2 regions of the Dietzia sp. CW19 genome follow, and region 1 is predicted to be linked to the other one. Evidence: predicted binding sites of a transcription regulator. Region 1 holds the regulator's gene; the other holds the start of a gene.
What was found. Region 1 encodes LexA, which represses DNA repair genes until DNA is damaged. Its sites were predicted from a motif close to CGAACANNTGTTCG; they were not measured.
Positions count from the first base shown of each region.

Region 2: G6021_RS02190 (CoA transferase subunit A) is a predicted target of LexA. The motif match lies at 4,789-4,802, and genes of this name have one in related genera.

Region 1 is NZ_JAALEE010000284.1:10,781-18,631, reverse strand. Features, by position in the region: gene hrpA (ATP-dependent RNA helicase HrpA) at 1-1,988, shown strand, start outside; gene nrdR (transcriptional regulator NrdR) at 2,047-2,502, opposite strand; gene lexA (transcriptional repressor LexA) at 3,209-3,877, shown strand; gene hflX (GTPase HflX) at 3,917-5,365, opposite strand; gene dapF (diaminopimelate epimerase) at 5,380-6,306, opposite strand; gene G6021_RS09195 (malate synthase G) at 6,425-7,851, shown strand, end outside.
Region 2 is NZ_JAALEE010000059.1:8,518-16,368, forward strand. Features, by position in the region: gene catA (catechol 1,2-dioxygenase) at 1-6, shown strand, start outside; gene G6021_RS02165 (muconate/chloromuconate family cycloisomerase) at 119-1,240, shown strand; gene catC (muconolactone Delta-isomerase) at 1,336-1,620, shown strand; gene G6021_RS02175 (acetyl-CoA C-acetyltransferase) at 1,751-2,962, opposite strand; gene G6021_RS02180 (IclR family transcriptional regulator C-terminal domain-containing protein) at 3,027-3,905, opposite strand; gene pcaD (3-oxoadipate enol-lactonase) at 3,920-4,702, opposite strand; gene G6021_RS02190 (CoA transferase subunit A) at 4,832-5,605, shown strand; gene G6021_RS02195 (3-oxoacid CoA-transferase subunit B) at 5,602-6,231, shown strand; gene G6021_RS02200 (malate dehydrogenase) at 6,362-7,354, shown strand; gene G6021_RS02205 (valine--tRNA ligase) at 7,418-7,851, shown strand, end outside.

The DNA of each region.
Region 1 (7,851 bases):
AGGACACCAGGGAGTTCCGCGGCACCCGCGGTATCCGCTTCCAGGTGTTCCCCGGTTCCGATCTCGCCCGCAAGCCGCCGCGATGGATCATGGCCTCCGAGTTGGTCGAGACCTCCAGACTGTGGGCCCGGGACGTCGCGCGCATCGATCCGGTGTGGATCGAACAACTCGGGGGGCATCTCGTCCGCACCCAGTACTCAGAGCCGCACTGGTCCGACGCCCGGGGCGCGGCGATGGCCTACGAGAAGGTGCTGCTCCTGGGGCTGCCCGTGGTCGAGGCGCGTCGCATCCTCCTCTCCAGGGTCGACGCACCGCTCGCGCGGGAGATGCTCGTCCGGCACGGGATCGTCGAGGGACGATGGACCACCCGCATCCCGGTGATCATGGAGAACGCCGTGGCCGTGGAACAGGCGCGGGAGCTGGAGACCCGCAGTAGACGCCGCGACCTCGTCATCGACGACGACACCCTGGTCGGGTTCTACCTCGAGCGGCTCCCCGAGGACATCACCTCCGGCCGCCACCTGGAATCGTGGTGGCGTAAGCAGGGCCGGGAGGACCCGGATCGTCTGCGTCTTCGCCCCGAGCAGATCCGCACGTCGGACACCGCCCCGGCCGCCTCCGAGTTCCCGCCGATCTGGCGCCAGGGCGAGCGGGACTTCGAGCTCAGATACTCGTTCGACCCGGGGGTCGACTCCGACGGCATCACCGTGCGGGTCCCTCTCCCCCAGCTGTCCTCGGTCGCGACGTCCGGCTTCGAGTGGCTCGTCCCCGGCCTGCGCGAGGAGCTGTACACGGAGATGCTCCGGACGCTCCCCAAGTACCTGAGGCGTCTGTGTTCCCCGCCCGCCGAGTACGCGGCACTGCTGGCCGGTGACCTCGCCCCGCGGTCGACACCGCTCCCCGTGGCGCTCGCCGCCGCGCTCTCGGCCCGCATAGGCACGACCGTCGAGCCCCGCGAGTTCCACCCGGAACAGCTCCCCGACCATCTCCGCATGCGTTTCGAGGTGGTCGACGGTGACGAGGTCGTCGCGGCCGGTACGGACCTGGGAGCACTACGCAGTCGGTTGGTGGACAAGGTCCGTGCCACGCTCAACTCCAGACTCGTCCCCGATGACGGACCTCATCGGGCGTGGACCGCGGACACGATCGGGGACCTGTCGCCCTCGATCACCGGCACGGTCGACGGTGTGGAGGTGACGGTCTACCCGGCCCTGCAGGTCCGCCCCGACGGCATCCACCGGATCGCCTGCGCCACAGAGACGGAACGTCGAGCCGCGCAGACGACAGCGGTACTGACCCTGATCTCAGCGGACCTGATCTCGGCGGCATCGATAGTCCGGGGTCGTCCGGTCGAGCAACGCCTCGCGCTCACCCAGTATCCCCACGAGGGTGCCGATGGACTGGTCTCGGACGCGGCGCTGGCGGCGTGCGGGCGGCTGATCGCCGGACGCAGAGGAGAGCCGGTACTCACCGTGCACGACTTCGACGAGTTGCGCGCGCGCGCCCGATCCGAGGCGCCGGCCGCCATCACGGCCTCGATCTCCGCCGCCCTTCCGGCGTTGGTCGCCGCGCAGTCGGTCTCCGCCCGGCTGGACCAGGTACCACGCGACCTCGCGGACGACGTCAGGCCCGCTCTGGACTTCCTCGTGGGAAAGGGATTCCTCGCCCGACACCCGGCGGAGGTCCTCCCGCAACTGGAACGCCACGTGAGGGCGATCGACCTCAGGCTGGACCTCGCGGAGAAGTCACCGTCGAGGTACCGGGAGCTCGCCGCCCGGTTGGAGAAGTCGGAGGCCACTGTCGCGGAGGCGACGGCGGCGCTCCGCCGACGACCGGGTGGGGCGCGGGCAGCCCGGGATCTCCGGTGGATGTTGGCCGAATACCGTGTCGGCCTCTTCGCGCAGTCTCTGGGTACCGCGCGCCCGGTCTCCGCCGAGAGGATCGAGAAGGCGGTCGCCGCCGCGCTCTCCCGGCGGAACGCGCGTTGAGCCCTCACACCGCCCGTACACAGGAGCCGATCCCGGTGCGACGCGGAGACGACCGGGACTAGTGAGCAGCGTGCCGTTCGCGAAGGGCGATGATCTCGCTCTCGAAATCCGCAGCGGAACTGAATTGTTTGTACACGGAGGCGAATCGCAGATACGCGACCTCGTCCAGATCTTGTAGAGGCCCCAGGATCGCCAGCCCGATCTCGTGAGCGGGGACCTCTGAGGCGCCGCCGGCCCGGACAGCGTCTTCGACCTGCTGCGCGAGCCGCCGGAGCGCGTCCTCGTCGACCGACCTCCCCTGGCACGCGCGTCGCACACCGCGGACCACTTTGTCGCGGCTGAAACGCTCCGTCACACCGTTGCGCTTGAGGACGGTCAACAACGGGGTCTCGAGGGTGGTGAACCGGTGTCCGCAGTCGGGGCACTCGCGTCGACGCCGGATCGCCTGCCCTTCGTCGACCGACCGCGAGTCGATCACCCGTGAGTCCTCGTGGTGACATATGGGGCAGTACATTCCAGCTTCGCCATTCGTCGACCTGGTCCGAACCGCTCCGCCGGCCGGAGCCGACGGCGGTGCGGGGGCGACGGGCCGCCGTCCCGGGTCCATTCTAGGAGGCGATACCGTGGGTCACGCGTAGGCGGGCCCGCCCAGGAGTGCCAATGCGAGCAGCATCAGGATTCCGAAGACGATTCCACAGGCCACCAGAGCCCACGTCGGCACATCGTCCACCACCGGCGCACTCGACCTCGCCTCGCTACCGCATGCCCTGACCCTTTCCGCGGACGCGGGGCGGACGAGCACTCGCCGTCCGGGCGCCACCGACCGCGTGGCCGTCTGGCGCCCCCGGTCGAGCGTGCGGATGACGGGACGGGCCCCGGCATCAGGGCGGGGATGCACCCTGGACGAAACGGGCCGGTCGTGATCGGTCACGCAGACCTCCGTCCAGGGCACGGAGGGACGCGATCGTGGCTGCATCTCCATAACGGTCATGAGAACTCCCAACTCGATACGGTGTGCGAACCTCATTCGCACGCCCGTGTGCCTTGTTGTGCACATCTGTTCGAACTCGAACCTGCCTAGAGTTGTATCACGCGGGTCCGACAGAGTCGACATTCGTGGCGACATTTCTTCGAACACCTGTGTGGCGCTCACGTCCGACGGGCAGTAGGGTGTACACAGATAGCGACGTCGAACACCCATTCGCCGAAGGGACCCCCACATGCCCAAGCCCGACTTCGAGGCCCTGACGACCCGCCAGAAGAGCGTTCTGTTGCACATCCACGACACGGTCAAGGACCGGGGCTATCCCCCGAGCATCCGAGAGATCGGTGACGCCGTCGGTCTGCAGTCGACCTCCTCGGTGGCCCACCAGTTGCGGACGTTGGAGAAGAAGGGCTTCCTGACCCGTGATCCGCACAAGCCGCGGGCGGTCGACGTCCACGGCGTCCCGGGGCAGCGGTCCCGAGGTCGTCGCGCGCCCGTCCAGGAGGAGACGCGTCCCAGCGGGGCCGTGGAACCCGTCTACGTCCCTGTCCTGGGGCGGATCGCGGCCGGCGGTCCGATCCTCGCCGAGCAGGCGGTGGAGGAGGTCTTCCCCCTCCCCTCCGACCTGGTGGGTTCCGGGGACCTGTTCATGCTCAGAGTGGTCGGCGAGTCGATGATCGACGCCGCGATCTGTGACGGGGACTACGTGGTGGTGCGCCGTCAGAACGTCGCGGACAACGGCGAGATCGTGGCGGCGATGATCGACGGGGAGGCCACGGTCAAGACTTTCCGCCGGGATTCGAGCGGGGTGTGGCTCCTGCCCCACAACCCGTCGTTCAGTCCGATTCCCGGGGAGCACGCGACGATCCTCGGAAAGGTCGTCACGGTCTTCCGCAAGCTCTGAACCGGCCGGAACCGGGTGTCGCCTGATCCGTCGACGGGGTCAGGCGACACCGTCACGGGATCCGGGGACCCGATACTCCCCGAGCTCTCCGGCCACGGAGGCCGGAAGCCGGACCACGATCCTCGTGCCGTCCTTCGTGTGATCCTCGTCCACCACGGCGCCCTCCGCGTGGACACGGGAGACCACATCACCCCGGGTGAACGGGATCTCGAGTGTGACCTCCGTGTCCCCGGAGGCGACCACCCGCATTATTCGGTCGAGGAGCTCGTCGAACCCCTCACCCGTCGCCGCCGAGACGAAGACCGCGTCCGGCAGGGCGTGGTGCAGTTCCGTCAACACCACCGGGTCAGCGACGTCGACCTTGTTGATCACCACGAGTTCGCGGGGCCTCTCGGCCTTCTGCTCTTCCACGACGTCGTTGATGACGGTGCGGACGGCCTCGATCTGGCGCAGGGGGAAGGCGTCCGATCCGTCGACCACGTGCAGGAGCAGCTCGGAGTCCACGACCTCCTCCAACGTCGAGCGGAACGCCTCGACGAGCTGGGTCGGGAGGTGTCGGACGAATCCGACCGTATCTGTGAAGACCACGACCCGCCCGTCGGGGAGCTCGGACCGCCGTGTGGTGGGGTCCAGCGTGGCGAACAGTGCGTTCTGGACCAGTACGCCCGCACCGGTCAAGCGGTTGAGCAGGCTCGACTTCCCGGCGTTGGTGTACCCGGCGATCGCGATCGACGGCACCGGGGTGGCGCGACGGCGATGCCGCTTGGTGTCCCGGGCCTGCTTCATGCCCTTGATCTCACGGCGCAGCCTCGCCGTGCGCTCCCTGATTCGGCGGCGGTCCGTCTCGATCTTGGTCTCACCGGGACCACGGAGTCCGACGCCTCCGTTGCTGCCCGCCCGGCCACCCGCCTGCCGGGAGAGTGCCTCACCCCAGCCACGCAGTCGCGGGAGCATGTACTCCATCTGCGCCAAGGACACCTGGGCCTTACCCTCACGGCTGGTCGCGTGTTGGGCGAAGATGTCGAGGATCAGCGCGGTGCGGTCGATCACCTTGACGTTGACGACCTTCTCGAGCGCGATGAGCTGACCCGGCGTGAGCTCGCCGTCGCAGATCACCGTGTCCGCCCCCGTCGCGGTGATCACGTCCTTCAGGGTCTTGGCCTTCCCCGAACCGATGTAGGTGGCGGGGTCCGGCTTGTCGCGGCGCTGGATCAGCGCGTCGCAGACCTCGGAGCCTGCGGTCTCGGCGAGCTGTGCCAACTCGGCCATCGCGGCCTCCGCCTGGGCGGCGGTGCCCTCGGTCCAGACCCCGACCAGCACGACCCGCTCGAGGCGGAGTTGGCGGTACTCGGCGTCGTTGACGTCCTGGAGTTCGGTCGACAACCCGACGACCCGGCGCAGCGAGGAGCGCTCCTCGAGCTGGAATTCTCCGACCGAAGGGTCATGGTCTCGTGTGGCCCGGTCAGGGGCGGTGTCATCGATAGTCATTCACCGGCATCATCTCACAATTCCGGTCGGGACGCCTCCGTGCGGCGCGCGGGTAGCGGTCGCCGGTACCGCCCCTCGGCGACGATCACGGACGGCCCCGTCAGAGTGGAACCCACGCCGGTCAGGGCCACCGCGACCTCTCCCCCGGGAACGGACACCACCACGTCACCGGTGGCCTGTCCGGCGTCGGCGAGGGCCGCGACGGCCGTGGCGACGATTCCGGTGCCGCAGGACATCGTCTCCCCGGATCCTCGCTCGTGGACGCGCATCGACACCCGACCGTCGGTGAGCGGGGTGGCGATCTCCACGTTGACGCCGGCGGGGAAGAAGCCGGTGTCGAACTCGGGCGCCTCGTGCACCGGCAGTTCGCGCAACCCGTCGGCCCCCAGGCCCGGGACCACGCACGCGAGGTGGGGGTTACCCATGTCGACGGCGAGTCCGGCGTACACCCGGCCACCGAGCTCCACGGACGAGACCCCGAGAAGCCGGGGCTCGCCCATGTCCACACGGACCACGGCCTGGTCACCGTCATGGATCAGAATATCGGCGGGCCGAGGACCGGATCGTGTGCCCACGGGGATCCGGCCGGCCCCGACCCTGCCGGTCGCCACCAGGGCGTGGGCGAACACCCTGACCCCGTTCCCGCACATCTCCGCGATCGATCCGTCTGCGTTCCGGTAGTCCATGAACCAGTCCGCGGCGTCGACGCCCTCCGGGAGGACGGCGAGGACGCCCTGGTCGACCAGTGCACCCGCGGTGGCGATGCGCAGCACCCCGTCGGCGCCGAGGCCGGCCCGTCTGTCGCAGACGGCGCGCACCAGGTCCTCGTCGAGGTCCACCTCCGCGTGGTCGTCGGGCAGGACCACGAAGTCGTTGAGCGTTCCGTGCCCCTTGATAAAGGCGAGGCCGTCGAGAGTGGCGGTCGGGGGCGCGGGTGTCATGCCATCAGATCCTAGCCAATCCGACCGCCGTTCCACGCTGCGGAAAACCCGGATGATCCCTCGGCAGGGGGGCACTACAGTCGGAGGCGAGAACGGTCCCTATGTGAGGAGAGCATCGATGTCCGAACGCATCACCGTCGGCGACGTCCAGGTCGACGAGGTCCTGTACGACTTCGTCAACACCCAGGCGATCCCGGGCACCGGGGTCGATCCCGACGCGTTCTGGGCGGGAGTCTCCGAGATCTTCACCGACCTGGCCCCGCGCAACCGCGAGCTGCTCGCCGTCCGCGACGACCTGCAGTCGAGGATCGACTCCTGGCACCACGAGAACCCCGCCCCGATCGACCCGGCCACCTACCGTGCGTTCCTGCAGGAGATCGGCTACCTGGTCCCGGAGCCGGACTCCGTTCAGGTCAGCACCCAGAACGTGGACGACGAGATCGCCACGGTCGCGGGCCCCCAGTTGGTCGTGCCGATCATGAACGCGCGTTTCGCGATCAACGCCGCCAACGCCCGGTGGGGTTCGTTGTACGACGCGCTCTACGGCACCGACGCGATCCCGGAGTCCGGTGGGGCCGAGCAGGGGTCCTCCTACAACAAGGTCCGCGGGGACCGCGTCATCGCCTGGGCCCGCGAGTTCCTCGACGACGCCGCGCCGCTCGACTCCGGCAGTCACGTCGGCACCACGGGCTACACCGTGGTGGACGGCCGACTGCAGGTGACACTCGCCGACGGGGCGACGACAGGCCTCGCCGATCCCGCACAGTTCGTCGGCTACCTGGGCGACGGCGCCGCCCCGACCTCGGTCCTCCTGCGCAACAACGGCCTTCACGTGGAGGTCCAGATCGACGCCGACTCACCGATCGGATCGACCGACTCCGCCGGCGTCAAGGACGTTGTCCTGGAGTCCGCCGTCTCCACCATCATGGACTTCGAGGACTCCGTCGCGGCCGTCGACGCCGAGGACAAGACCCACGGCTACCGCAACTGGCTGGGTCTGATGAAGGGCGACCTCTCCGAGGAGATCAGCAAGGGCGACAAGACCTTCACCCGCGTCCTCCACGACGACCGGGTCTTCACCGCGCCCGACGGATCCGGCGAGGTCCGGCTCCACGGCCGCTCGATGCTCTTCGTCCGCAATGTGGGGCATCTCATGACCACCCCCGCGGTCCTCGACGCGGACGGGAACGAGTTGCCCGAGGGCATCCTCGACGCCCTGATCACCTCGCTGGCGGGCATGCACGGCATCGCGCCGGGCAACGAGCGCGGCAACAGCCGCACCGGGTCCATCTACATCGTCAAGCCCAAGCAGCACGGCCCGGCCGAGGTGGCCTTCACCACCGAGCTGTTCGGCCGGGTCGAGGCGCTCCTCGGTCTGCCGGAGAACACCCTCAAGGTGGGCATCATGGACGAGGAGCGGCGCACCTCGGTCAACCTCGCCGCCTGCATCGCCGAGGCCACCGATCGCGTCGTCTTCATCAACACCGGCTTCCTCGACCGGACCGGGGACGAGATCCACACCTCCATGGAGGCCGGCCCAATGAT
Region 2 (7,851 bases), on a different contig from region 1:
GCCTGACCACATCCGATCACCGGAGTCATCGTCCCCAGCCCCAGCCCCAGCCCCGGCCGCCACGAGCGGCCGGGGCGCCGGTGATCCCACCCAGCTCACAGCAAGTCGAGGACCGAACATGACCGACATGACCATCCGATCCGTCGAGACCCGCATCCTCGACGTCCCCCTCATCCGCCCCCACAAGTTCGCCACCACCACCGCGACCGAGCAGTCCATCCTCCTGGTGTCGGTGACCACGGCCGACGGGGTCGTCGGCTACGGCGAGGGCGTGACCCCGGGCGGCCCCTGGTGGGGCGGGGAGTCGGCCGAGACCATGCAGGTGCTGGTGGAGAAGTACCTCGCCCCCGTGGCCGTGGGCCGGCGCGTGGACGAGGTCCCGGCGGTCCTCGAGGCGATGGAGGGAGTGGTGGCCCGCGGTCGCTTCGCCAAGGCCGCACTCGAGATCGCCATGTTCGACGCATGGGCGCGCACTCTGGAGGTGCCGGTGCGGTCCCTTCTCGGCGGCGCCGTCCGCGACTCCATCGAGTGCACGTGGGCCCTGGGCGCCATGCCTCTCGAAGCGATGGTCGAGGAGATCGATGAGCTCCTCGCCGCGGACCGCCACCGCACCTTCAAGCTCAAGATGGGGGCACTGGAACCGGCCGAGGACGTCGCGCGCATCTCCGCGCTCGCCGAGCGCCTGGGCGGCCGCGCCGGCCTGCGGGTGGACATCAACGCCCGGTGGGACCGGTTCGCCGCCAACGTCCACCTCCCCGCGCTGGTCGCGTCCGGGATCGAGCTGATCGAGCAGCCGACCCCGACGGAGCAGATCGAGGTGCTCGCCGAGCTCAATCGCACGCTGCCCGTCCAGATCATGGCCGACGAATCAGTGCAGTCCCCGCATGACGCCCTCGAGGTCGTGCGCCGCGACGCCGCGGGGGTCATCGCCGTCAAGACCACCAAGCTGGGTGGCCTGACCCGGAGCAAGGAGGTGGTGGCCATCTCGCGCTCGGCAGGCATCGCCTGTCATGCCGCGACCTCGCTGGAGGGGCCCATCGGGACCATGGCGTCACTGCACCTGGCGTGCGCCGAGCCGGGCTTCAACTACGGCTCCGAGCTGTTCGGTCCGCTGCTGTTGGCCGAGACATACGTGACCACGCCGATCAGGTACGAGGCCGGTCGGGTTCACCTCCCGGAAGGGCCGGGCCTGGGCGTGGAGATCGACCACGACGCGGTGGAGAAGTTCACCCGCCGCTGACCGCTGACCGCTGTCCCACTGCCCTGCTGACCGCTGACCTGCTGACCACTGACCTACCAACCACTGACCGTTGAGAAGTAGAGGAGACTACCGAGATGGCACTGTTCCACGTCCGCATGGACGTCAATATCCCCCGTGACCTCGATCCGCAGGTGCGCGAGGACACCGTCGCCCGCGAGAAGGCCTACAGTCAGGAGCTGCAGCGTTCAGGCACGTGGCGGGAGCTCTGGCGCATCGTCGGCCAGTATTCCAACATCAGCATCTTCGACGTCGAATCCGGCGACGAGCTGCACGAACTGCTCTCGGGCCTGCCGCTGTTCCCGTACATGGACATCGAGGTCATGGCGCTGACGCGGCACCCCTCGCGAGTCGACGACTGACGCTCCGTCCGACCGGGCTCGGACCGATGAACGTCCGGCCCCTCACCGTTACGATCAACGTCAAGAGCGTTCCGCACACTTCCACTCGAGCAATGTGTGCGGAACGCTCTTGCCGATGCCGGGGAGCCGGTCAGACGCGCTCGAAGACGGCGGCCAGGCCCTGGCCGCCGCCGATGCACATCGTCTCCAGACCCCACTGCGCGTCGCGCCGCACCATCTCGTGCGAGAGGGTGGCGAGCATCCGGGCGCCGGTCGCGCCGACGGGGTGGCCCAGCGAGATTCCGGAGCCGTGGGGGTTGAGGCGCTGCGAGGCGGGGTCGATGTCCCACTCCCGCATGACGGCCAGCGCCTGGGCGGCGAAGGCCTCGTTGAGCTCGATCACGTCGATGTCCGCCAGCGTCATCCCGAGCCGGTCGAGCGCCTTGGCGGTGGCGGGGACCGGGCCGATCCCCATCGTCTCCGGGGCGACACCGGCCACGGCCCAGGACGCCAGGCGCACGAGCGGGGTCAGCCCGAGCGAGGCGGCCTTGTCCGCCGTGGTGACCACACACATCGCGGCGCCGTCGTTCTGGCCCGAGGCGTTGCCGGCGGTGACGGTGGCCTCGGGATCGGTCCGGGCCATGATCGCCCGGAGGCCCGAGAGTGTCTCGACCGTGGTGTCGGCGCGGGGATGCTCGTCGGTGTCCACGACGAGGTCCCCGCCCCTGCGCTGCGGGACGGCGACGGGGACGATCTCCTCGGCGAACACACCGGACTCCTGGGCGGCCACCGCACGCTGGTGGGACTGCACGGCCAGTCGGTCCTGCTCCTCGCGGGTGATGCCGTACTCGCGGCGGAGGTTCTCGGCGGTCTCGATCATCCCGCCGTCGATCACGTGGGAGCGGCCACCGACCGTGGTGCGGGCGCGGCCGAGGCGGTCGATCAGCGAGACGCCGTCGCCCTTGATGCCCCAGCGGGGAGAGGGCGTGGCGTAGAACTCCACCTGGCTCATCGATTCGACGCCTCCGGCCACCACGAGGTCCACTCCGCCGGAGGCCACCTGCAGCGCGCCGGTGATCACCGCCTGGAGTCCGGAGCCACAGCGCCTGTCCAGTTGCATCCCGGGCACGTCGATGCCGAGCGGGGAGTCGAGGGCGGCGATCCGGCCGATGGCGGGACCCTCGCCGCCGGGCGAGCCCTGGCCCAGGATCACGTCGTCGACGTCCGCCCCGGTCAGGCCGGTGCGCTCGACGAGCGCGGTGAGCAGGGAGGTCGCCAGGGTGTTCGCGTCCAGATCGCGGAACACGCCGCCGAAGCGGCCGACCGGGGTACGCAGGGGCTGGCAGATGACGACGTCGCGCATGGGTTCTCCTGGTGGTGGCTGGGGTGGGGAGCGTGGTGAGGGGAGGGGTCTCGGTCGGAACTGGTCAACGGTTGACGGTCGCCAGGTCCGCGGACAGGGCCCGGGCCGCGTCCACCACGACCGGGACGAGCTCGTCCCGGAGCTGGTCGATCGAATACCGGGCGGCGTGTGTGGAGACGTTAAGCGCGGCCACGACCCGCCCGTGGCGGTCGCGGACCGGGGCGGCCAGGGACCTCAGCCCCGGTTCGAGTTCCTGGTCCACCAGCGCCCACCCGCGGTCGGCGACCGCCGCCAGTTCGGCGCGCAGCCCGGCCGGCTCTCCGATCCCGTGCGGTGTGAGTACGCGTAGGTCGGTCGCCGCCAGGTGGGCATCCAGCTCCTCCGGGGGCAGGGCTGCGAGCAGGACCCTGCCCATCGAGGTGGCGAAGGCCGGGAAGCGGGTTCCGATGGTGATCCCGATGTTCATGATCCGACGCACCTGGACACGGCCCACATAGACGATGTCGTGACCGTCGAGGACGGCGATCGACGACGACTCGTCGAGCTGGGCGCTGAGCCGTTCGAGGTGCGGTTGGGCCAGATCGGTCAGTGGCATGGCCGAGAGGTAGCTGTAACCGAGGTCGAGCACGCGGGGGGTGAGCCAGAACGCCGACCCGGCGGTGTCCACGTAGCCGAGCTCGACCAGTGTGTGGAGGAACCGGCGCGCGGTCGCGCGGGTGAGCCCGGTGGTCCGGGCGACCTCACTGAGGGTCTGTCGGGGGTGGTCGGCGTCGAACGCGGTGATGACGGCGAGGCCGCGCGCGAGGGACTGGACGAAGTCCGGGGACGCCGGTCGTTCGGGTGTGGACCCGGACCCTGCCCCTGACTCGGACCCGGAACCGGAACCGGAGCCGAGCTCGGACCCTGACCCGAGCCCGGACCGGGTCTCGTCGGCGGCGTGCACGCGGTCCTCCGCGGTCACGCGGGCCCGGCCGAGGTCAGGTGCGCGCGCAGGACCTCGGAGACGCGCTCGGGCATCTCCACGGTGGGAACGTGGGCTGCGGGCGACAGGGTCACGAACTCGGCCCCCGGGATACCGTCCGCGAGCTCGCGGAGCACGTCGGGCGGCGTGGAGGGGTCCTCGTCTCCGGCCACCACGAGGGTGGGACAGGTGATCCGGCCGAGGTCGGCGCGTCCGTCCCACCCGGACAGGGCGTCGCAGGCCGCGGCATACCCCTCGGCGCTGGTCGCCAGGATCATCTCGCGGAGACCTGCCACCAGGGCGGGATCCTCCTCGGCGCGACCGCGGGTGATCCACCGCGCCACCACCGCGTCGGCGACGGCCCCGGTGCCGCCCTCGCGGACCGCGGTCGCGCGGTCGACCCATCCCGAGGGTTCGCCGAACTTCGCGGCCGTGCACAGCAGGGCCGTGGACCGGACCCGGGTGGGCTCGTGGACCGCGAGCCACTGGGCCACCGCACCTCCCAGGGAGAGCCCGACCACGTGGAAGCGGTCCACGCCGAGGGCGTCGAGCAGGGCGAGGACGTCGCCGCAGAGATCGGCGATCGTGCACGGCCCCGGAACCACGTCGGAGCCCCCGTGTCCACGGTGGTCGACGGCGATGACCGTGTGGTCCCGGGCCAGTTCGCGCACCTGGGCGTCCCACATCGACCGGTTCGATCCGAGTGATCCGAGGAGTACGACGGCAGGGGCATCCGCTAACTGCGGGCCGCTGACCTGGTGAGACAGGGTGGCGGGCATGGGGCGGTTCCTTTCCTGGGGGAGGCGGCCGGGTCCGGTCGGGCCCGGGTGACGTGCACCACGATACGCCGCAAGTGTACGCATAACGAACAGTTGTGCAAGAAGCGAACAGAGTCTACGGTGTGTGACATGACCAACAAGATCTTCTCGTCGGCCGCCGCAGCGGTCGCGGACATTCCGGACGGCGCCTCGCTCGCCGTCGGGGGGTTCGGTCTGGTCGGCATCCCCGCCGTCCTGATCGATGCACTCCTCGACCAGGGGGCCACCGACCTGAGCACCGTGAGCAACAACTGCGGTACGGACGGCTTCGGTCTCGGCACGCTCCTCGAGGCCCGCCGCATCACCCGCACCACGGCCTCCTACGTGGGGGCCAACAAGGAGTTCGCCAGGCAGTACCTGAGCGGCGAGCTGGAGGTGGAGTTGACGCCGCAGGGCACGCTCGCCGAGCGGATGCGCTCCGGCGGAGCGGGCATCCCCGCCTTCTACACACCCGCCGGCGTCGGGACGATGGTCGCCGAGGGTGGACTCCCACTGCGCTACGACGGCGACGGGGGAGTGGCCGTGGCGTCCGACCCCAAGGAGGTGCGCGAGTTCGACGGAGTGCAGTACGTCCTCGAGCGCGCGATCGTCACCGATTTCGCCCTCGTCCACGCCCACCGTGCGGACACCGCGGGCAACCTCCAGTTCCGCGGCACCGCACGGAACTTCAACCCGGACGTCGCGATGGCCGGCCGCATCACCATCGTCCAGGCCGAGGAGATCGTCCCGGCGGGACGGATCGACCCGGCCGACGTCCACCTCCCCGGAATCTTCGTCCAGCGCCTCGTCGAGGTGGGACGTCAGGAGACCGGAGTCGAGATCGAGAAGCTGAGTAGCGGCAGGAACGGGGAGGACCGGTCATGAGCTGGACCCACGAGCAGATGGCGGCCCGGATCGCCGCGGACTTCGTCGACGGCCAGTACGTCAACCTGGGGATCGGGATGCCGACCCTCATCCCCGACGTCGTCCCCGGCGGTGTCGAGGTGACCCTGCACTCGGAGAACGGCATCCTCGGCGTGGGCCCGTACCCGACGCCCGAGCAGCTCGACCCGGAGATGATCAACGCCGGCAAGGAGACCATCACGGCAGCCGCCGGGGCGGCGTACTTCTCGTCGTCGGAGTCCTTCGCCATGATCCGGGGCGGAACGGTCGACGTGGCGGTGCTGGGCGCCATGCAGGTCTCACAGGCCGGGGACCTGTCCAACTGGATGATCCCGGGAGCGATGGTCAAGGGCATGGGCGGTGCCATGGACCTGGTCCACGGCGCCGGCCGGGTGATCGTGATGATGGACCACGTCACGCGCAAGGGGGACATCAAGCTCATGGCCGAGAACTCCCTGCCGTACACCGGCCGCCGGTGCGTTCAGCGCGTCGTCACCGACCTGTGTGTCCTCGACATCACCGCCGAGGGGTTCCGGCTCGTCGAACCGGCCCCGGACGTCACGATCGAGGAGATCCGCGCCAAGACGGGCGCCGAGGTCCACACCTAGCGGGACCGCACACCGCCGACTGGCCCCGGGGCGAACAACGGGTGTACGACGGTTCAGGCGATCAACCGGGGGTCGGTTTCTCACTACTGTGGGGACCGACCCCGTCGTCGCCTGAGGAAGGTCCCCACGCATGAGCACCTCCACCCCGGTCACCGTCACCGTTACCGGCGCCGCCGGAAAGATCGCCTACTCGTTGCTCTTCCGCCTGGCGTCCGGCCTGGTCTACGGCCCCGACACACCGGTCCGCCTGCGGCTGCTCGACATCCCGTCCGCGGTCACCGCCGCCGAGGGCGTGGCGATGGAGATCGAGGACTGCGCCCTTCCCCTGGTCGACTCGATCGACATCACCGACGACGCGACCGCGGCGTTCGACGGCACCAACGCCGCGTTCCTCGTGGGGGCCATGCCGCGGGGCAAGGGCATGGAGCGCTCCGACCTGTTGAGCGCGAACGGCGCCATCTTCCGCGACCAGGGGCGCTCGATCAACGCCGGCGCCGCGGACGACATCCGCGTGGTGGTGGTGGGCAACCCCGCCAACACCAACGCCTACATCGCGCACAAGCACGCCCCCGACGTCCCGGCCGGTCGGTTCACCGCCCTCATGCGGCTCGACCACAACCGGGCGCTGAGCCAGCTCGCCACCCGGCTGGGCGCCCCCGTCGCCGACCTCGACGGAGTGGTGGTCTGGGGCAACCACTCGGCCACCCAGTTCCCGGACGTCTCCTATCTCACCCGCGCCGGTGAGCCCGTGACCACCGGCCTCGAGCGGGACTGGCTGGCCGAGACCTTCATCCCCCGGGTCGCGAACCGGGGAGCGGAGATCATCTCCGTCCGCGGGTCGTCCTCCGCCGCGTCGGCGGCCGGCGCGGCGGTCGATCAGATGCGCGACTGGGTCCACGGGACCCCGGGGGAGAGCTGGACCACAGTGGCGCTTCCCTCCGAGGGGCAGTACGGCACCGTCCCGGGAGTGGTCACCGGACTGCCCTGCCGTAGCCGCGGTGCCGAGTGGGAGGTCGTGGAGGGTCTGGGGATCGATGACTTCCAGCGCGCCCGCATCGACGCCTCGGTGGCCGAGTTGATCTCCGAACGCGACGCCGTGCACGCCCTCGGCCTGACCGACTGACCCCGGGGGCGGGGCCCGGGCGGCGTATGTGGGGTCGCGGGCCCGACGGCCTACGATGGTCGGGTGACGACTGCAGCGACTCCCGGCCCCGAGACCGACCGTGCGGACTCCCTCCCCGCCTCCTGGAACCCCGGCGAGGTCGAGTCCGAGCTGTATCAGCGCTGGGTCGACGCCGGCTACTTCGAGGCGGACCCCTCCAGCGACAAGCCGGCGTACTCGGTGGTCCTGCCGCCGCCCAACGTCACCGGCAACCTCCACATGGGGCACGCGCTCGACCACACGCTCATGGACGTGCTCACGCGTCGCAAGCGCATGCAGGGGTTCGAGGTGCTGTGGCTGCCGGGTATGGACCACGCGGGAATCGCCACCCAGACTCTGGTGGACCGCAAGCTCGTCGCCGAGGGGATCGACCGGCACGAGATCGGACGCGAGGCCTTCATCGAGAAGGTCTGGGAGTGGAAGCGCGAGTCCGGCGGGACGATCGGTGAGCAGATGCG